DNA from 3 places in the Halomonas sp. AOP5-B2-8 genome. Region 1 is predicted to be linked to each of the others. Evidence: predicted binding sites of a transcription regulator. Region 1 holds the regulator's gene; each other region holds the start of a gene.
The links. Region 1 encodes sigma-54, which starts transcription at its own class of promoters, with help from an activator protein. Its sites were predicted from a motif close to TGGCACNNNNNTTGCTNT; they were not measured.
Positions count from the first base shown of each region.

Region 2: ACT3RP_RS00855 (HAD-IIB family hydrolase) is a predicted target of sigma-54. The motif match lies at 1,151-1,168, and genes of this name have one in related genera.
Region 3: ACT3RP_RS00840 (sugar phosphorylase) is a predicted target of sigma-54. The motif match lies at 5,243-5,260, and genes of this name have one in related genera.

Region 1 is NZ_JBQSVS010000003.1:491,268-498,098, forward strand. Features, by position in the region: gene lptA (lipopolysaccharide transport periplasmic protein LptA) at 1-122, shown strand, start outside; gene lptB (LPS export ABC transporter ATP-binding protein) at 134-883, shown strand; gene ACT3RP_RS09875 (RNA polymerase factor sigma-54) at 1,007-2,419, shown strand; gene hpf (ribosome hibernation-promoting factor, HPF/YfiA family) at 2,579-2,887, shown strand; gene ACT3RP_RS09885 (PTS sugar transporter subunit IIA) at 2,892-3,362, shown strand; gene rapZ (RNase adapter RapZ) at 3,425-4,357, shown strand; gene ACT3RP_RS09895 (HPr family phosphocarrier protein) at 4,403-4,672, shown strand; gene pmbA (metalloprotease PmbA) at 4,686-6,026, opposite strand; gene yjgA (ribosome biogenesis factor YjgA) at 6,135-6,656, shown strand; gene tldD (metalloprotease TldD) at 6,677-6,831, opposite strand, start outside.
Region 2 is NZ_JBQSVS010000001.1:199,778-206,608, forward strand. Features, by position in the region: gene ACT3RP_RS00850 (glycosyltransferase family protein) at 1-151, opposite strand, end outside; gene ACT3RP_RS00855 (HAD-IIB family hydrolase) at 173-1,087, opposite strand; gene ACT3RP_RS00860 (glycosyltransferase family 32 protein) at 1,588-2,400, shown strand; gene glyA (serine hydroxymethyltransferase) at 2,463-3,728, opposite strand; gene ACT3RP_RS00870 (LexA family protein) at 3,998-4,441, shown strand; gene ACT3RP_RS00875 (Y-family DNA polymerase) at 4,456-5,757, shown strand; gene ACT3RP_RS00880 (LBF_2804 family protein) at 5,800-6,831, shown strand, end outside.
Region 3 is NZ_JBQSVS010000001.1:190,814-197,644, forward strand. Features, by position in the region: gene ACT3RP_RS00805 (phosphatidylglycerophosphatase A family protein) at 1-265, opposite strand, end outside; gene thiL (thiamine-phosphate kinase) at 262-1,248, opposite strand; gene nusB (transcription antitermination factor NusB) at 1,285-1,779, opposite strand; gene ribH (6,7-dimethyl-8-ribityllumazine synthase) at 1,776-2,264, opposite strand; gene ribBA (bifunctional 3,4-dihydroxy-2-butanone-4-phosphate synthase/GTP cyclohydrolase II) at 2,269-3,435, opposite strand; gene ribD (bifunctional diaminohydroxyphosphoribosylaminopyrimidine deaminase/5-amino-6-(5-phosphoribosylamino)uracil reductase RibD) at 3,493-4,659, opposite strand; gene nrdR (transcriptional regulator NrdR) at 4,656-5,159, opposite strand; gene ACT3RP_RS00840 (sugar phosphorylase) at 5,293-6,831, shown strand, end outside.

The DNA.
Region 1 (6,831 bases):
ACGACAAATTTACCGGAGGTCGGCTTGAATATTTCATCGACCGTGAAGTGATTCAAGCGCGCTCAGACGTTGAAGGTAGCGAGCCACAGCGTATACGCATGACCATTCAGCCTGAACAATAGAGAGTCTATCGATGGCAACTGCTGACAATGCGCCGATAAAAACATTATATGCCCACCACTTGGCAAAAAGTTACAAACGTCGCCGCGTAGTTAAAGATATTAACTTGGAAATCTCCCAAGGCAGCGTCGTTGGCTTACTCGGCCCTAACGGCGCGGGCAAAACCACGTCGTTTTATATGATTGTCGGGCTGGTCAAATCTGACGCCGGCAAAGTGGGTATTGACGACTTAGATTTAACTCGCGCTCCGATGCATGAGCGCGCAGCGGCGGGCATTGGCTACCTGCCCCAAGAAGCGTCTATTTTTCGCAAATTATCGGTTGCCGATAACATTATGGCGATATTAGAAACGCGCAAAGAGCTCGACCGCCCAGGTCGCGAAGAGCGCCTGGAGGCTCTGCTTGAAGATTTCCATATCACCCATATTCGCGACAACCTAGGCATGAGCCTCTCAGGCGGAGAGCGTCGCCGTGTAGAAATTGCCCGCTCGCTAGCGACCGAACCCGCCTTCATCTTGCTAGATGAGCCCTTTGCCGGGGTTGACCCCATTTCAGTGGGCGAGATTAAAACCATCATTCGCGCGCTGAAACAGCGCCACATTGGCGTTCTGATTACCGATCATAACGTCCGTGAAACGCTGGACATTTGCGATATCGCTTATATTGTCGGCGATGGCCATATCATCGCCAGCGGCCCCCCGGCATCTATCCTCACTAACCAGCAAGTCAGGGATGTTTATCTGGGCGCAGATTTTCGTCTGTAGGCTTATTTTTGCCCATAAATCCCGCCTTATAACGCTTTAACTACCAATGGCATGCTTATTGCACTTGCACCCAGCTCCCACTCGCACTAGGGTAAAGCATTCCGATTAACGAGTGGTTCTCAAATGGTCATGAAAGCTTCTCTTCAACTGCGCATTGGGACACAGCTGACCATGACACCTCAGCTGCAGCAGGCTATCGCCCTGCTGCAGCTATCGACTCTGGATCTTCGTCAGGAAATTCAGCAGGCCTTAGATGCCAACCCCATGCTGGAACAGGAAGATGAGTTCGGTGAAGAGGCCGTAAGCGAGCCTAAAGAGGAGGAGTGGTCAGAGAGCATTCCCACCGAGCTTTCCGTTGATAGCGACTGGTCGGACACCTATCAAGACATTGGCGGCACTGGCAGCAGCAGCGAGGGCCCTGATTTTGAGCGCCAGGCTGCCGAACAGAGCCTTCACGGCCACCTATTGTGGCAACTCGCCATGACCGATTTTAGTGTGCGTGAACAGCTGGTTTCCGAGAGCCTCATTGATGCACTAGATGCCAACGGCTATTTGACCCAGCCGCTTAATGATATTCGTGAAGGGCTACGCGCCCAGGGCATTGATAGCCTTAGCCAGCGCGAAGTCGAAACGACATTATTAAAACTGCAGCAATTCGAGCCCACCGGTATTTTTGCCCGCGACCTGCGTGAATGTTTGATGCTGCAGCTCGCCGCCCTGCCAGATGATACGCCACTGCTGGTGCCTGCTCGTAGGCTAGTGCGTCAGTTTCTTGAAGCGCTCAGCAAAGATGACATGCGCTTACTCAAGCGACGCTTAGGACTCGATGACGAGCAGCTAGCCGATGTCATCCAGCTAATTCGCAGCCTAGATCCACGCCCAGGCAGCGCTTATGGCGTGACCAACGACAGCTACATCACGCCCGACCTGGTGGTGCGTCATGATAATGAAGGCTGGCATTTAGAGCTCAATCAGGACGCCCTGCCTCGGTTAAGAATCCAACCTGATTACGCCAGCCTGATAAAGCGTGCGGACAAAAGTCAGGATAATCAGTTTTTGAAAGAACACCTGCAGGAAGCGCGCTGGTTAATTAAAAGCCTTTCGAGTCGTAACGACACGCTGCTGCGAGTGGGCCGTGAAATCATTACCCGTCAAATCGGCTTTCTCGAACATGGCGAAGAATCCATGAAACCGCTGATTTTGGCCGATATAGCCGCAGCCGTTGAAATGCATGAATCAACGATTTCACGGGTGACAACGCAGAAATATATTCATACGCCGCGTGGCGTGTTCGAGCTGAAATACTTTTTCTCTAGCCAAGTGAGTGGCCAGGATGGCGACAGCCACTCCAGTACCGCGATCCGCGCCCGCCTGAAAAAGCTGGTTCACGAAGAAGCGCCCAGCAAACCGCTTTCTGATAGCCGCTTAGTGACATTATTAGAAGAAGGTGGCATTCAAGTTGCAAGGCGTACGGTAGCCAAATATCGTGAAGCCATGGGCATTCCCTCTTCCAGTGAGCGGCGCCGTTTGCGCTAGGATCTGCCAGGTTGCAGCGAAACTCTCGACAAGGGCTTTGCAACGGGGCAAAAAGGGTTACAATCAAAAGGGCTACATATCTAAGTACTAAGTACAGTCCCTAAGTACGGTTCCTAAGCACGGTTCCTAAGTACAGTCCGATAGATAAGGAGTACGTCAATGCAAGTAAATATCACTGGTCATCACGTAGAACTGACTGACGCCTTGCGTGACTATGTTAATGAAAAGCTTGAACGTGTTGAGCGTCATTACGACAATATAACCACTGTGCAGGTCACCCTATCGGTGGAGAAAGAACGCCAACAGGCAGCCTGCACACTGCATGCAGCAGGCGCTGACTTACATGCAGAAGCCCTAGACAGTGATATGTATGCCGCTATCGATGCGCTAGCGGACAAAATTGATCGTCAACTCGTTAAACATAAGGAAAAAGCACAAGCTCGCGCCCAAGGCGCAGGTGTGCGTTAATTCAATGACGTTGGAAACCATACTCCCCCCAGAGCGCGTTCTTTTCGACGTCCCTGGGGGCAGCAAAAAAAGGGTGCTGGAATTTTTCAGCACCTTTATCGCCCAAAATACGCCCAGTTTAGATAGCCAAGAAGTGTTCAGTCGCTTAATCGGCCGAGAACGCTTAGGTAGCACAGGGATTGGTAACGGCGTGGCTATTCCACATGCCCGCAGCCCTCACTGCTCTACGCCTATTGCTGGTTTTTTAAAACTCTCAGAAGCGATTGATTTTGATGCTATCGACGGCGACCCCGTTGATCTAGTGTTTGTGCTGCTCGTACCGGAACAAGCGGATGACACACATCTCTCTTTGCTAGGCCAAGTAGCCACCATCATGAATGATGCGGATACTCGCCAGCGGCTACGCAAAGCAGGCAGTCAGCGCGAACTACTCGACCTCATTACAACTAAAATTCGTGAGCATTCAGCGGATTAAGCGACAATCAATGACCATCAAGTCCCTATTTAAGCCGTTGGATTAACGCGAAGAGAAACTCTATGCAACTGGTCATCATTAGCGGTCGTTCTGGGTCTGGCAAATCTATCGCCTTACAGGCGTTGGAAGACCTAGGCTACTACGCGATTGATAACCTTCCCGTCATGCTGCTGGGGTCACTGGTCGACGAATTACGCGACCAGAGTGATCGTACCCATCTGGCGGTCAGCATTGATGCACGCAACTTACCGGGGGCTCTTGAACGCCTGCCCTCGCTATTACAAGAGTTGCGCCAGCGCACCATTGATTTCCAAGTTATCTACCTAACCACTGATGCCCGAATTCTTCTAGAGCGTTACTCCGCCACACGCCGCCGACATCCGTTGACGCGCAATAGCGAAATGACCCTTGAAGAGGCTATCAATAAAGAAGAAGAGACCCTGCATGACATACGTGATCTAGCCGATCTATTGATCGACACATCGCGACTGTCAGTACACGACCTACGCCGCCGGATTACTGACCAGGTGGCTCACCAGCAGTGCGACCAGTTGACGTTGACGTTTGAATCGTTCGGTTATAAGCGTGGGGTACCCTTGGATGCTGACCTCGTCTTCGACGTGCGCTGCCTACCCAATCCTTACTGGGACCCAACGCTGCGACAATCGACAGGCCGTGACGCCAACATCGTTGCCTTCTTAAAAGGCTATCCCGTTGTGGATGCCATGAGTAACGATATCCAGGCATGGCTTGAGCGCTGGTTACCGGCTTATCAGAATAGCCAACGTAGCTACATGACCGTTGCTATTGGCTGCACCGGTGGTCAACATCGCTCTGTCTATATGGTGGAGCAGCTAGCAAAAAGCTTAGCGGCTCGTGTGGGCGAAGTTCAATTGCGCCACCGAGAGCTAGGCCTGCAATATACGCTGAGCGAACAACCCCCAACGCCGTTGACCAGTCTCTCCTCGACCAGCGATCAATTACCAACGACTTAAGCACGTCTATTGATTAATGACACCACTCGGCGAAAAGGAACCAGGGTGCCAGAAAGAACACTCACACTCACCAATCAACGCGGACTACATGCCCGCGCGGCGACGAAACTAGTTAAATGCGGCCAACAGTTCACGGCTAATATACGTGTCTATAAGCAGCAGCAGGCTGCCGATGCCGCTAATATTATGTCGCTATTAATGCTCGCCGCCCCGTGCGGTACTGAGCTAGCTATACACGCCGAGGGCGACGACGCAGAACAGGCGCTTGATGCGATTCAAGCGCTGTTCGAGGCTCGCTTTGAGGAAGATCAGTAGCCATTTACGCCGATTAGTTACCGGCTACTGTCATCGCATCAATCAACCAGCTACCCGTGTGCACGCTGCCACGGGTATCGGTATCATCACCAATGCCCACTAGGCCCGCGAACATCCGCTCCAGATTACCAGCGATCGTAAACTCTTCGATCGGGTATTGAACCTTACCGTTCTCGACCCAAAAGCCGGCCGCCCCACGGGAGTAATCGCCGGTAACGCCATTAACGCCCTGGCCCATCAGCTCCGTCACCCAAATACCTTTCCCCATCTCTTGCAGCAGTGCTTCGCGAGGCTTCAGCGGTGCTGTCAGGCGTACATTGCGCGCCCCACCAGCATTGCCCGTAGTCTGCATACCCATCCGCCTAGCGCTGTAGGAAGACAGCATATAGCTTTCGATACGCCCCTCATCGATAAAGCGATTATTGCGCGTTTGCACCCCTTCGCCATCAAACGGTGAGCTCGCGGTAGCGCCCACTTCCATGGGTCGCTCTTCAAGGCTAAACCAGTCGGGAAAGAGCACAGTACCAAGCCGATCACATAAAAAAGATGACTGGCGATACAACGCTCCACCGGCGATACCGCCCAACAAATGCCCGATCAAACCACCGGATAACGACGGATCAAACAGCACTGGAAAGGTCCCCGTGGGCGGACGCTGAGCACCCAGCCTACGCAGCGTGCGTGCGGCGGCTTCACGCCCCACGTCAGCGGGGTCACGCAGTGCTCTGGGATCACGCGCAGAGGTATAGTCGTAGTCACGCTGCATGCCGCCGTCATCTTGAGCAATCAGCATGCATGATAGTGAATGGCTACTGCCTTTTTGAGTGCCTAAAAAACCATGGCTATTGGCATAAACGCGCACCCCTTCACCGCTGGACAGCGAGGCACCATCCGACTGAGAAATACCTTCCACGTCACGCCCCGCCTGCTCGCAGGCAAGCGCTAATTCAATCGCTTCATCCGTGGTAAGCGCCCAAGGATAGTGCACTTTCAAATCGGGCAGCTCGCTTGCCATCAGCGCCGCATCGGCTAGCCCTGCGGCGGGATCTTCACCGGTATATCGAGCAATCGCCAACGCTTTCTCTACGGCGGCCTGAATCGACGCGCTGCTGGCATCTGTAGATGAAGCGCTACCCTTACGCTGTCCTACGTAAAGCGTCACGGCAATACCCTGGTCTCGGGATAGCTCAACCGTCTCAACTTCGCCCAGACGCACGCTCACGCCTATACCCTGATCCACGCTTGCGCCCACTTCGGCGGCATCTGCGCCCATACGTTTTGCCAACGCTAGCGCCTCTTCGGCCCGCGCGGTGAGTAGCGACTGCTGCGCGGATGCATCAAATGCCTGTGCCATATGGCCTCCTTTTTCGCCGAATCTCTCTCAATAGAATGTCTTTGGCGAATCAATGTTGTACTCGCAGCTGGTATAATGCCGCAACGAATCTTGTCTGTGAGTCACATTATGCGTAAGCAACGTCCCGATCCAGTTGAAGTAGAAGAACAGGAAGAACGCCCTAGCAAGTCGCAACTCAAACGCGAAATGCATGCCTTACAGGCACTTGGGGAAACATTGATCGCTATGCGACCAGCAGAACGCGCCCGTTTCCCCCTCTCTGACGATATGCTGCGCGCAATTGAAGAAACCGCACGCATTCGTTCTCATGAAGGTCGCCGACGTCATATGCAGTACGTTGGCAAATTAATTCGTAAAGAAGATCTCACTGCCATTCAAGGCGTATTCGATTCCATTGATCAGGAACAAGAGCAGCGCGATCACGCCTTTCATCGCCTCGAAAAATGGCGCGAACGCTTAATTGACGAGGGCGATGAGGCTGTCGATCTGTTCATGACTGAACACCCCGACGCCGATCGTCAAACGCTGCGTCAGCTCATTCGCAATGCCCAGCGAGAACGCGAAGAGGGCAAGCCGCCAACGAGCTCGCGCAAGCTCTTCAAACACCTGCGCGAAACCCTGGCACTTTAAGCCCGAGCGTAAGACAGCGCTTACGAATGAGTACCGCCGACCGTCAGCTCATCCAACTTGAGGGTGGGCTGACCAACACCGACCGGCACCCCTTGTCCTTCTTTACCGCACACACCAATCCCGGTATCAAGGGCCATATCGTGACCGATCATCGAAACGCGCCCCATCGCCTCAG
Region 2 (6,831 bases), on a different contig from region 1:
TTCCTTCCAATTCCGAAAATAACGAAGGCAGGATTAATCCCATTGGGCGTCGACGTGAAAATTGGCATAGCTCCTGCTCTAACGCCTCTACTGGGCGTCGAGTGAGGTTGTGAAAATCAGTAATAATGCCGTTTTGATGAAAGTCGCTCATATGTTTGCCTTCCTGAGTAGGTTAAATAACGGCATCACATGTTGTTGCCGCGACTAAACGGCGTTCGTCTCGCCCCCAAAAATGGGCCACCCCCTCAGCCCAGCCAGCCGGCCCTGCTGCTTGCGTGCGATATAACGACAGGCTATTGGGCTCAACGATCAAATCATGACAGCCACGAATAACCACAGCTTGATCGACGGCTTCCAGCATCGTGACATCGTTGGGCCCGTCCCCCAGGCCAAGTGAAAGCGGCGTACGCCCTCTTAAGGTGGTAAACCGCCTAATTAACCACTCCACCGCGCTACCTTTATCGGCAGTGCGTCCCATGACATGCCAAAAACGTCCGCCTTGAGTCAACGCCAATCCATCGCCTTCCAAGGCAGCGCGGAAGGTATCCAAGGCAGCCGCATTGTCTTGCCATAACAGTGGCTCGCTGCCTTCTCGCTGACGTGCATCCCGGGCACGCGCTTCGTCAAGCCCGGTGAGTTTCACTACCTCTAAGACGCTCATCTCACTCATACGCGTAAAGCGGCATTTTAGCCGTTCTCGCCACACCTTGAGACGAGCACGAATAAAGCCAATATCGATCCCCGGATGCTTGATCACCACACCGTCGCGCCCACTGCCCGGGCGATCTAAACGTGCATGACACCAGCCAGGCGGCAGGCCAATGACCGCGCCATTTTCAGCAATAAAAGGCGTTGCGGTAAGACCCAGCGCTTCGCGTAAAGGGATTAGCTCGGCACGGGTTTTACTGGTGACGGGGATTACCGGCACTCCCATCTGTTTTAATCGGGCAAGCCACGGCGCAGCGGGACTGAAGTCATAGCTATGGTGGTCTAATAGCGAGCCATCTAAGTCGGTGACGACTAAGCGAGGCTGCAAAGCAGGATCTATGGAAAAGATTGGCGCCGAGAGACGATTGGCTTCAAGCATGGCACTACCTCGTTTCAGTCTTAACGCACAGTTAAGACGTCGTGTCTGGATTACCAAGCTTATAAGGCAAATAATGCGCCAAAAACGATAAATGCTGGTTTCGCAGTGAGTTACATATCACTTGTGTAGTGGCATTGCGCTCAAGCCAATGGCAGCACCAAAAAGCAGCGTTGATAGCGCACCCAAAAGGCGCATAAAACAATCGGCGCACGCTGCTGTCTTCCAACGGCTGTGTGGCTGATGCACAGTGGTGCTAATACCCTGTCCGCTGCGTGTAGGCTAAACCTTTCTAAAGTGATGCATTAAAGCAAAATGCGCGCTAGCATACTCATCGAAGAAATGACCGCAGAGTGAGCCCTTTCCCACCAGGCGCTAGCCAACGGCCAGCGTAATTGGTGATTTCAGGCCTTTGATCTAAATAGCACGCTCGCAGCGTGTTAGAGGGCAAAGGGGGCTGGTAAAGCCATCTATCCCAATCGTCAAATATGTAAAGGTTTCCTATGGGTCGTCAACGACAGACTGTTAAGCAACATATTATTGTTATTGCTAGCCGCGTCATCAAACTGACCGCCAATATCACCAAAGTGCTTTGCTATCCTTTCCACGCCGCCTTTCCTAACAAGCGCTTTACCCTGCCAGCCTATGCGCCACCGTTGCTTCAGCCCTCCGCCAAGAAAGTGGCAATCCCGCGGATTATTTGGCAGACCAACTTCACGGACAAAGTGACGCTGCCTGTCTATCTAAACTATTTATTTAATCGCCTGATGGCCCCACGTTTTGAATATCGTTTTATGGTGACGGAAGCAAGGCACCTATTTATTGCGGATCACTATGACAGTGAAATCACTCAAAACTATTTGAAATTACAGATAGGTGCTGCACAGGCTGATTTCTGGCGGCTGCTGGTGCTACAAGAATATGGCGGCGTTTATTTAGATATCGATGCCCATGCTATTTGGCCGTTAAGCGATACGTTAGCCAGGAATACGGAGGAGCTGTACGTCGTCACGCGGCGCGGGGATTTCAGTAATTACTTTATTGCCAGCAAGCCTCAAAACCCGAATCTCGAAAAATTAATCAATCAGGTTAATAACAATATTAAAGACAATCAGCTCACTAACGTATTTGAGCTAACCGGGCCAGGCGTGTTCAATCAATTGCTAAACATACAAGAGGTGCCCACGGTTTCTTACCGCCATGCCTGCAATCAAGGCAGCTTTACTAACGAGCACTTTCAGTACATCGATAAAGCAGCGGGAAAGTGGACCAAAGAGCAACAAAAAGTGAGTATTGTCCGCCAAGAAGAACCATAAGTATCTAAGCAAAAGGCCCTGAATTAACAGGGCCTCTTTTCACATATGCACTAACGTGACGTTTACTTATAAACAGGCAGTCGCGCGCAAACCCCAGCTACTTTGTCCAACACCTGCGCTTCAATAGCGCTGGTGTCTTCGCCGTTGGCTAATACATCCAGAATGTCGCAGATCCAACCGGCCAACGTGCTGCACTCTTGCTCACCGAAACCGCGTGTGGTCACCGCAGGCGTACCAATACGCAAACCTGAGGTTACAAACGGGCTTTGCGGGTCGTTAGGTACGGCATTTTTATTAACGGTAATGTGGGCGCGGCCCAAAGCGGCGTCCGCGTCTTTACCGGTAACGCCTTGCTTGATCAGCGACAGCAGAAATAAGTGGTCTTCGGTGCCGCCAGAAACGATATCGTAGCCGCGGTCAATGAATACGCTGGCCATTGCCTGAGCATTTTTGACCACCTGCTGTTGATACGTTTTGAACGCAGGCTCCATGGCTTCTTTGAAGCAGATCGCTTTTGCCGCAATCACGTGCATCAAAGGACCGCCCTGGCCACCCGGGAATACCGCTGACTGCAGCTTTTTCTCAATATCAGCGTCGTTTTCCGCCGAGAGAATCACACCGCTGCGCGGGCCACGTAGCGTTTTATGGGTGGTAGACGTCACGACGTGGGCATGAGGCAAAGGGCTTGGATAGACACCCGCCGCGACAAGACCTGCCACGTGGGCCATATCCACCAACAGGTAAGCGCCCACTTCATCGGCGATTTCGCGGAACTTGGCCCAATCAACGATCTGAGAATACGCGGAAAAACCGGCGATGATCATCTTCGGCTTGTGCTCGCGAGCAAGCGCGGCCACTTGATCGTAGTCGATCAAGCCCTGCTCATTCAAACCGTACTGAATGGCATTGAAGTGCCTGCCCGAAAAGCTTGGCTTGGCACCGTGGGTCAGGTGGCCGCCTGCATCCAAGCTCATCCCTAGAATGGTATCGCCAGGCTTAACGAGCGCTAAAAAGACGGCGCTATTGGCCTGGGAGCCAGAATGCGGCTGAACGTTGACATAGGTTGCGCCAAACAGTTCTTTGGCGTAATCAATGGCCAGAGTTTCAGCAATATCGACGAATTCACAGCCACCGTAGTAGCGCTTACCGGGATAGCCTTCGGCGTATTTATTGGTTAGCTGACTACCTTGTGCTTCCAGTACGCGGGGGCTGGCGTAGTTTTCAGAAGCAATCAGCTCGATGTGGGCTTCTTGGCGGGCTACTTCTTTCTGCATGGCATCAAAAAGCACATCATCAAATCCGGCAATTGTCATATCGCGGCTGAACATCGGCAGGCACCTCGTAACGAGAAAGAGTCATCATGGAAGAAGCGAGGGCGCTATCATAACGCAGCCTGACACGACTTTCATCGCATCCGCATCAGGTTGTTAATGCACAGCATTCATCTTTAAGGCTTGGTAGCAGTATTTGTGAGATACCGCTTTAGCTCGCGAATCTTTAGGTTGCTATCCACCTCATCCCTGCTGACTTGCATTTTCGTCGCCAAGACCGAATACTGTATGTCCATACATGCACCATATCAGCCAGGGTGTCGACAATGCCGGGTCAGCACACTCCACTTACCCCCGCCTTGCCGTTAATATCGCAGCCGCAGCCTTATCTCACGCTGACAGGCCGAGCGGGGTTTAGCGGTTTTCCTTCGCCTGCGCAGGATTACGAGCCACGCACGCTAGACCTCAATACACGATTGATAAAAAATCCTACCGAGACGTTTTATATCACTGCCGCAGGCGACAGCATGGAGGGCTGGGGTATTTTTGACAGCGATTTACTGATTGTCGACCGCGGCGTAAAACCTCGCTTAGGACATATATTGGTGGCGATGTTTGACGGCGAAGTATTGATTAAACGTTACGCGCTCTATCAAGGCACACCGCACCTTTGCTCTGCCCATCCGCACTACCCGCCCCTGCCGCTTGAAGGCACCGACTGCCAGCTATGGGGCGTGGTGCGCGCCGTCGTGCATGAATATTTGCGATGAAATGAGGGCTTAAGATGATTGGCTTGGTCGATGCCAATAATTTCTATGTCAGCTGCGAGCGTATCTTTCAACCTAAGCTTGAAGGCAGGCCTGTCGGTGTTATGTCGAATAACGATGGGTGCATTATCGCCCGCTCAGCCGAGCTTAAAGCGCTGGATATTCCCATGGGGACGCCGGCGTTTAAACTTGAAGAGCTGCGTCAGCGTGGCGACATCCACCTATTGTCGTCTAACTACGAACTTTACGGCGATATGTCGGCACGGCTGACCCAGCTACTGCGCAATGCCTGCCCGGACGTTGCCCCCTACTCAATCGATGAAATGTTCGTCTATTTAGAAGGTTTCACCACAGAGCAGTGTGAGGCTCTAGGGCGGAAGCTGCGTCAGCGCATTCGGCGTCATTTAGGCCTGCCGGTGTGCGTTGGGCTGGCCCCCACGCACACACTCGCCAAGCTGGCTAACCACGTTGCCAAGCAAGACCCTTACTACCAAGGCGTTTGCCTACTTGGTGGGCAGGATCACACGACAGAGGCGCTGCTCAAACGCACACCGGCAAGCCGCGTGTGGGGCGTCGGGCATCGGCTGGCCGAGCGCTTAGCCATTGGCGGCGTGAGGACCGCCTGGGAATTAAGAGAAAGCGATGAAAAACAGCTGCGTAAGCGTTTCTCAGTAGTGCTCGCGCGCACGGCGCTTGAGCTACGCGGCACGCCATGCTTAACAATGAACGCATTGGATCTACCGCGCCAGCGCATTATGACATCACGTTCGTTTGGCCAACCGACAGGCGACTTTACGCAGGTGCATAACGCTCTACGCCGACACGCCCAGCGTAGCGCTGAAAAACTGCGCGAGCAGCGTAGTTTAGCCCGCGCCGTAATGGTATTTCTTAATACCAACCGCCACCGCCGCGATCAGCCGCAATGCTTCCCGCAAGCGCTAATCGCGCTGCCCTCACCCAGCGACGATACCCGCGTTATCCTTGATACGGTTCGCCAGGGGCTGGAGCAAATGTACCGCCCTCACCACCACTTTATGAAAGCGGGTGTAATGCTCCTCGACTTAGTCGATGCCGAGCGACACCAGCTGTCATTATTAGGGCCAACGCCTCACCATCATCACCCATTGCTGATGGCAACGGTGGACCAGATCAATCAGCAAATGGGGCAAGGAACGATTAGTTTTGGCATGACCAATGCGCCGGCCGCCTGGCAACTGCGCTGCGCCCATCGCTCTCCTCGTTTCACTACGCGCTGGGATGAATTAATGCAGGCAGGCACTCATCCTGGCGCTATCGATGCGTGTACTTCACGGACGTAACCGCTACCCTAGGGCATCCTTTGCCCGAATAACGTTGCCTTCATGTCTCTCACTCGTCCCGATCAAGAGTACGCTCCAGCCCCTGGCCTAGCGCAACGGTGGGCAAACCGCTATATACAAGGCTACTTTCGCCGCCATCCGGCAATGGCAGCCCCCAACCCACAGGCGCTGCAACGCGCACGACGCTGGATTATCACTTGGGCGGCGGTTGCCGGAATGATTTCTGGTACGCTGATTGGCGGAGCAGAATGGTGGATGCGGGAATTTGCCACCGACAACTGGAATGCGCTGAGTCTTCGCGAGCAGCTTCCCTACTGGGCCGGCTATATGGCCGTAGCAGGCAGCATTACCGCGCTAGAGATTGGCTTCTTGTACTGGAATGCGCTACGCGGCGTCGCGAGCATTACGCGCTTGGCAGGCTTGCACTATGGCCAAACCGAACCACTAGAGCCGGATATTCAACTGACGGTGCACGGCGTTTCACGCGTAGCCTTGGAGTACCCGAGTCCGGGTAATCTTATCTATGGCGTTGACCCACATGCCTACCTGGGTGGCTGGAGAATAACCGCTAGAGCCCTGCTTTATCGCTTAAAAATCAGCTTAAGCAGCTTCCTGCTTCGTTTACTGCTACGCCGCTTATTAGGCCGCCTGACGCTGCGCGGTTTTCTGCCCGTTTTAACAGGGCCCCTGTATGCTGTTTGGAACGCCTGGATTGCTGCACGCATTATTCAAGAAGCCTATTTACAGGCCCGCGGACCAGCGCTAGTGAAGCAGTTAATGGCAACGCTAGCTGACAGCGACGCTCCGACTCGCCGCTTAGTGGCACAAGGAGTGGGTGAGCTCATTATGCGCAATCAGCACCCACACCCGAATTTAGTGCTGCTTCTGGCTCGCCTGCTAGATAGCCTGCCCGACAAACCACAAGCTATTGACGTTGATTGGCCTACGACGCTTCACGACTACGCGCAGCTAACGAACCCGCCACGGCATACGCTGCTCAGCGCACTTACCCAGACGGCACTGCTCAGTGGCACTTACCGTGGCTCAAGGAAACGATTTTTAAAAGAAGTCTTT
Region 3 (6,831 bases), on a different contig from region 1:
CGACAAATTCATCCCACACAATGCCTGAATGGTCATGCACGCCTAAATCATGCGATGTTTTATCGCATAGCCAAACGCCCACAATAAAAGCGACAAAGCAGATACCTAAATACCACCCTAGGGGTAAATCCGCCATCATCCAATAAAAAGGAATCGCGGCTAGGGTGCCAAACGTACCGGGTGCCCAAGGCACTGTGCCGCTGCCTAAGCCAAAGGCAAAAAAATGCGTTGGGCGACGCCAGACACTTTTCGGTGCACGATTCATGGCGCTTCCCCACTAAAATGCTGCCAACCAGCATAGCCACTGATATCTGTCTGATCAGCCGCACTAATACCTAGCGCTTCCTGACAGCGGCCTATGACGGTGAGCGTCAACCCCAATGGCGCCAAGCGCTGCTGCGCTTTAGCAATATTGTCACTACTTAATGTCACTAGCAGCTCATAGTCGTCACCACCGCAGAGCGCCGACTGCAGCGCGGCCTTCCGGCCTAGCGCGTTTTTCAGGCCTTCCGCTAGCGGTAAGGCATGTATATCGATCACTGCCCCGACGTGAGAGGCCGCGCGCAAGTGCGCTAAATCGGCCAGCAGCCCGTCGGAAACATCCAGAGCTGCGGTAGCCAAACCACGCAGTGCAATGCCTGCGCTCAAGCGCGGTTCGGGCAATAAGTAACGCTTTAACAGCGGATGCATTAGATCACGCTCACCCTGTTTCCAGAGTGCCAGGCCGCCTGCTCCGCCGCCTAGCGCACCGGTCACCGCAATTAAATCGCCCGCCTGAGCACCGCCACGAGTGAGCGCCTGACCTACTGGCACTTCGCCCATCACGGTAACGCCAATAGCCAGAGCGCCTGACGTGACATCGCCTCCGACCAGCGTCGTGGCATGTTGCTCGCTAAGCGCGTGAAAGCCGCGCGCATAGTCGGCTAGCCATGTCTGGGTCGCGTCGTCGTCAGCAAACGAACGCTGATCAAAGCTCAATGCCATTAAGCACCAGCGCGACGTTGCGCCCATGGCCGCCAGGTCGCTAAGCGCTACGGCCAATGCACGATGGCCCACCGCAAATGCCGGCGCTTCGCGGGGAAAGTGTACGTCCACGACCGAGGTATCAACGCTAACGGCCAACCGCTGGCCTGCTTGCGGCACCAGTAGCGTGGCATCGTCGCCACATCCTAGTGCGACGCCATCAGACACCGAAGCCTCCTGCGACGGCATGAAGTAGCGTTGAATCAAATCAAATTCGGCAAGCACAAAGGCCCCTTAAACGCATTGTCATACCGCTCACGTTCAGAGACGACGAGCGCTGACTTCGGCACTGCGCAAGCGAATTGCCAGCTTGTCCAGAATGCCGTTCACGTATTTATGGCCATCGGTGGCGCCAAATGACTTAGCCAGCTCAACGCCTTCATTAATCACGACACGATAAGGCACTTCCATACGCCGGGATAACTCGTAAGCCCCCAGCCTTAAAATCGCAAGTTCCACCGCATCCAGATCTTCCAGGCGGCGATCTAACAGCGGCGAAATATCACGGTCCAGCTCTGCTTTAAAACGCACCGTGTTGTGAAGCAGGTCATGGAACAGCGCCTTGTCGGCGATTTCCATCACTTTCACCCAGTTTTCGTGATCTTCCAAGTCATCATCGGCAACCTGGCTTCGAAACTCGGCTTCAATGGTGGTGATGGACTTACCCGTCATGTGCCACTGATAAAGCCCTTGCACGGTTAACTCACGCGCGGCATGACGACTCTGCTGAGCGGCAGACGGTTTGCGCTCGCTCATTTAGAATCTCCTGGCGAAAGCGCCCGTAGCAAAGAGACCATTTCCATTGCCGCCATCGCCGCCTCAGTACCTTTATTGCCCGCTTTCGTACCCGCGCGTTCAATCGCTTGCTCGATGCTTTCAACGGTTAGCACGCCGTTGGCAATCGGGGTATCAAATTCAAGCTGAAGGTGGTTAATCGCGGTGTTGCAACCGCCTGCTACGTATTCGAAGTGAGGCGTTCCACCGCGAATCACCGCCCCTAGCGCAATCACCGCATCAGGCTTCATCACTGTCAGCACGCGCTTAACCGCCAGCGGCAGTTCCCAAGCGCCCGGCACGTGAACAATGTGAATATGCTCAGCGTCGACGCCATGACGCGTCAAGCTATCGATAGCACCTTCTACCAAGCTATCGACGATATGGTGGTTAAAACGGCCGACCACGATGACGTAACGGCCATCGACATCAACAAAAGTACCTTCAACTTGAGAGAGGGAGTGCATCAATTTATTCCTGCTGAGAAGTTGGCTCATACGCCGTGTCATTAGGGCCAAGACGCTCAACGACTTCGAGATCAAAGCCGGAAAGCGCGGAAAACTTCCACGGTGAACTAAGTAATCGCATTTTACCCACGCCTAAATAGCGCAGTATTTGCGAGCCAGTGCCGATAGTTAAGTAATTGCCGGCGCCGTCGGAGTCGCTGGTACGCGGCTGGCGAACGCGATCAAGGAAAATATCCAACTGATCCTTCAAATCCTGATGCGGCCTTCCGTCATCGATCAACACAAATACGCCGGGGGCTGAGCCGGCAATCTCTTCCAGTGCGCCGTGCGCATCCCAGCGGCACTGCTCACCTTTCATCAATCCCATCACATCGCGTAGCGTATCGGTCAGATGCACGCGAACCGTGGTGACCTCCTCGGCGCTAGGCTGGCCATTCACTAGCGCCAAATGATGAGCGCCCTGAATGCGATCACGGAATACATGCAACTCAAGCTCACCGTGAGAAGTCGTCACAGAAGACGCTTCAATATGATCGACGGTCTGCTCATTGACGATACGATAATGGATCAAGTCTGCAATCGTACCGATTTTAATATCGTGTTTCTCAGCAAACGCTTCAAGCTCTGGGCGGCGCGCCATACTGCCGTCATCATTCATGATTTCACAGATGACGCCGCTGGGGTCAAACCCCGCCAGCGCCGCTAAGTCACAGGCGGCTTCTGTGTGCCCTGCACGACGCAGCACGCCTCCCGGTTCGGCCATCAGCGGGAAAATATGCCCCGGCTGAACAATATCGGACGGTTTGGCATGCGTGGCCACGGCGGCCTGTACGGTACGCGCACGATCGGCAGCGGAAATGCCGGTAGTGACGCCTTCAGTCGCTTCAATCGAAAGCGTAAACTTGGTGCCAAAACCAGAGCCGTTATCGCGCACCATTAGCGGCAAATTAAGTTGCTCGCAGCGGGCTCGTGTCATTGGCATACAGATAAGACCGCAGGCAAAACGGGCCATGAAGTTGATATGCTCGGCCTGCACCTTTTCGGCGGCCATAATGATATCACCTTCGTTTTCGCGATCCTCATCGTCCATGAGAATCACCATTTTGCCTTGGCGGATATCGTCCACCAGCTCAGCGATAGGGGATAGCCCCCTAGAGGAGGAGTGCGCCATGGAATCTCCAAAAAATGTTGTCGCGAAAGGTACTCGCGTTTGCTGCGATTTCGCGCGTCAGGGTACCTTGGTATCGTCACTGGCGCTAGTCGGCTGAGGGGAAGCGATAATGCGCCAGTCGCGCCCCACCGCCCGCATATCATGAATGGTTAAACGCCGCTGATCGGCCATACGGGAGAGCCCGGGCAGCGCAAACAGTGGCCGCGCTTCACCTCCTAACAGGGTCGGCGCCACAAACAGCTGCAGCTCGTCGACCAGCTCAGCATCAAGCATGGCCCCCGCGAGCGTCGCGCCAGTTTCTACCAGCAGTTCATTAATCTGTTCATTTTCAGCTAGCCACTGCAGCATTAAAGCGAGGTCGATACGGCCGTCGCTACCGGCTGGCAATACGTGGACCTCAGCGCCCGCCTGAGTTAGCCGTTCGCGCTTTTCAGCCAGGTGCTCTGGCGTGGTGATCACCAGGGTGCGCCCGGGTTCGTTCAAACAGGCTGCGGCTAATGGCAAGCGCAGTCGAGTGTCTAAAATAACCCGCAGAGGCTGCCGACGAACCACGTCGTCAGCATTATCGAGCTGGAGCTGTTCAGCGCGAAGCGTAAGTCGCGGGTCGTCCATAATCATCGACTCAACGCCGCTCAATATCGCGCTAGACCGCGCGCGCAGTCGCTGCACTTGGCAGCGCGCCTCTGGCCCGGTAATCCACTGCGACTCCCCCGACCCCATCGCCGTACGGCCATCTAAACTCATCGCCATCTTCAAGCGCACAAAGGGCCGCTGAGCTGTCATTCGGGCAATAAAACCAGGATTCAACGCGCGCGCTTCGCTCTCTAGCAAACCCACCGCGACGTCAATGCCTGCCGCTTCTAACCGCTGTAGACCTTGGCCACTGACCTGAGGGTTGGGATCGACCATCGCAACAACGACGCGGGCCACGTTGGCCACCACGAGCGCCTGGGCGCAGGGTCCTGTGCGACCGGTGTGCGAACAGGGCTCCAACGTCACATATGCCGTCGCGCCTTGGGCACGTTTACCTGCGGCGTTTAAGGCATGGATTTCCGCGTGGGGTTCTCCGGCACGCAGATGAAAACCTTCGCCAACGACCTGTCCATCTTTAACGATCACACAGCCAACCCGCGGATTAGGATCGGTCGTGTAAAGCCCTTTATTTGCCAGCTGTAGCGCCCGCGCCATATAGCGGTGATCGGCTTGACTAAAAACGGCACTCATTTCAACGGCTCGCTGCCGTCGCTGGGCTTAGAGGATGGCTCTTGAGATGGCTCTTGAGACAACCGATCAATCTCCGCGCGAAACTCGTCCAAATCTTGAAACTTACGGTATACCGAGGCGAAACGGATATAGGCCACATGATCCAGCGTTTTCAGCGCCAGCATGACTGACTCACCGATATCGCGGGCGTTGACTTCGCGATCACCCCGCGCGCGCAGGGTTTGACGAATGCGCTCCACCGCCGCTTCAATGGCTTCTGCGCTGACCGGACGCTTCTCTAGCGCACGCAGTATACCGGCCCGCAGTTTGGCCTCATTAAAGCTTTCTCGCGAACCGTCGGATTTCACTACCCGCGGCATAACGAGTTCAGCCGTTTCGTAGGTGGTAAATCGCTCTTGGCAACTCGCACACTGGCGCCGACGGCGTACTTGGTCGCCATCGGCTACTAACCGCGAATCGGTCACTCGAGTATCGTTTGCACCACAAAAAGGGCAATGCATGGCGGTCAACCTATTGTCAGCTCGTGTCAGCGGGCCCACGAGTTAGCGTTTAAACGCGGTATCTACCTCGCATTGTAGCGATTTGGCACACAAGCTGCAGCGTTTGTAGCAGATTGTTTATCAGGAGTCCGTCATGCCCCCCTTTGAGCAGACCGTCCACGACTACCTCAGCCATCTTTACGGCCCTAGAGCTTGCGAGGTCCAGCGTCGTTTAAACCAGCATATTACCCACTTCCTGTCACTTGCCCCATTTTCGTTTACGGGCATCGACATTAAACCTAAGAATGCACCATCTTGGAGCGAGAAAGATCAGTGGGTGATCAGCTATGGCGACTCTATTATTGAGGAAGACCTGCCACCGTTGGCCGTGCTCAGCGACTTTCTCCAGGCGCGGTTAGGCGAGCGTATCAGCGGAGTGCACGTACTGCCTTTTTTCCCGTGGAGCAGTGACGACGGCTTCTCCGTCATCCACTACCGGGAAGTCAATACTGACCTGGGCGACTGGTCACATATTCGCGAGCTCGCCAGCCATTATGATTTGATGGCCGATTTAGTGCTCAATCACGTCTCGCGAGAATCGCTGTGGTGCGTAGATTATCTTAGCGGTAGCCTGCCCGGCCGCGACTACTTTATTGACGTTGATCCCAGTACCGATGTGTCTCAGGTAGTGCGCCCCCGTAGCAGCCCTCTGCTAGTGCCAATATCAACCCGTCGCGGCACGCGCTATCTGTGGGCAACATTTTCCGAAGACCAGCTTGATCTGAATTTTGAAAACCCGGACGTGCTGTTAGAATTCGTGGGTATTTTGCTGTTCTACCTGGAGCAAGGCACGCGGATTGTGCGCTTGGATGCGGTGGCCTTCTTATGGAAGCGGCTGGGTACCGCGTGTATTCATTTGCCAGAAACGCATACCGTGGTGCGCCTACTACGGGCCATAGTGGATCACGTCGCCCCCGGCACGCTACTCGTTACCGAAACCAACGTTCCTCATCAGGAGAACATCAGCTATTTCGGGCTGGAACGACTCCCCGAAGGCGAGCCCGATGAGGCGCATATGGTTTACCAGTTTGCGTTACCGCCGTTATTGCTACACACCTTAACTCGGGGCGAGACCCATACGCTGCAAACATGGCTAACGAGCCTACCCATCCTCCCCGATCACTGCACTTACCTGAACTTTACCGCTAGCCACGACGGCATTGGCGTACGTCCGCTGGAAGGGCTACTGCCTGATCATGAACGTGATGCACTGTTGGAACTCATGCATCGTTTTGGTGGCTTTGTCAGCATGCGCAGCAATCCTGATGGCAGCGATACGCCCTATGAGATTAATATTACCTGGTTCGAAGCCATGCGCGGCACCCGCCGTGGCCCTGACCCTTGGCAGATAGCCCGGTTTATATGCAGCCAAGCGATTATGCTGAGCTTACAAGGGATTCCTGCGCTGTATATCCACACACTAACGGGCACGCTCAACGATGTAGAAGGCGTGGAACGCAGCGGCCGCTTGCGCTCGATTAACCGTCGCCGCTGGCAGCGTAGCGAACTTGATCTACTGCTAGACAGCCCCTCCACGCCCACCCACGATGTTTTTCACGCCTTAAGTCGGCTGCTGGGTCAGCGCCGCCAAGAGCCCTGCTTTCACCCTACTGCCGCACAGCGAACCTTGGCA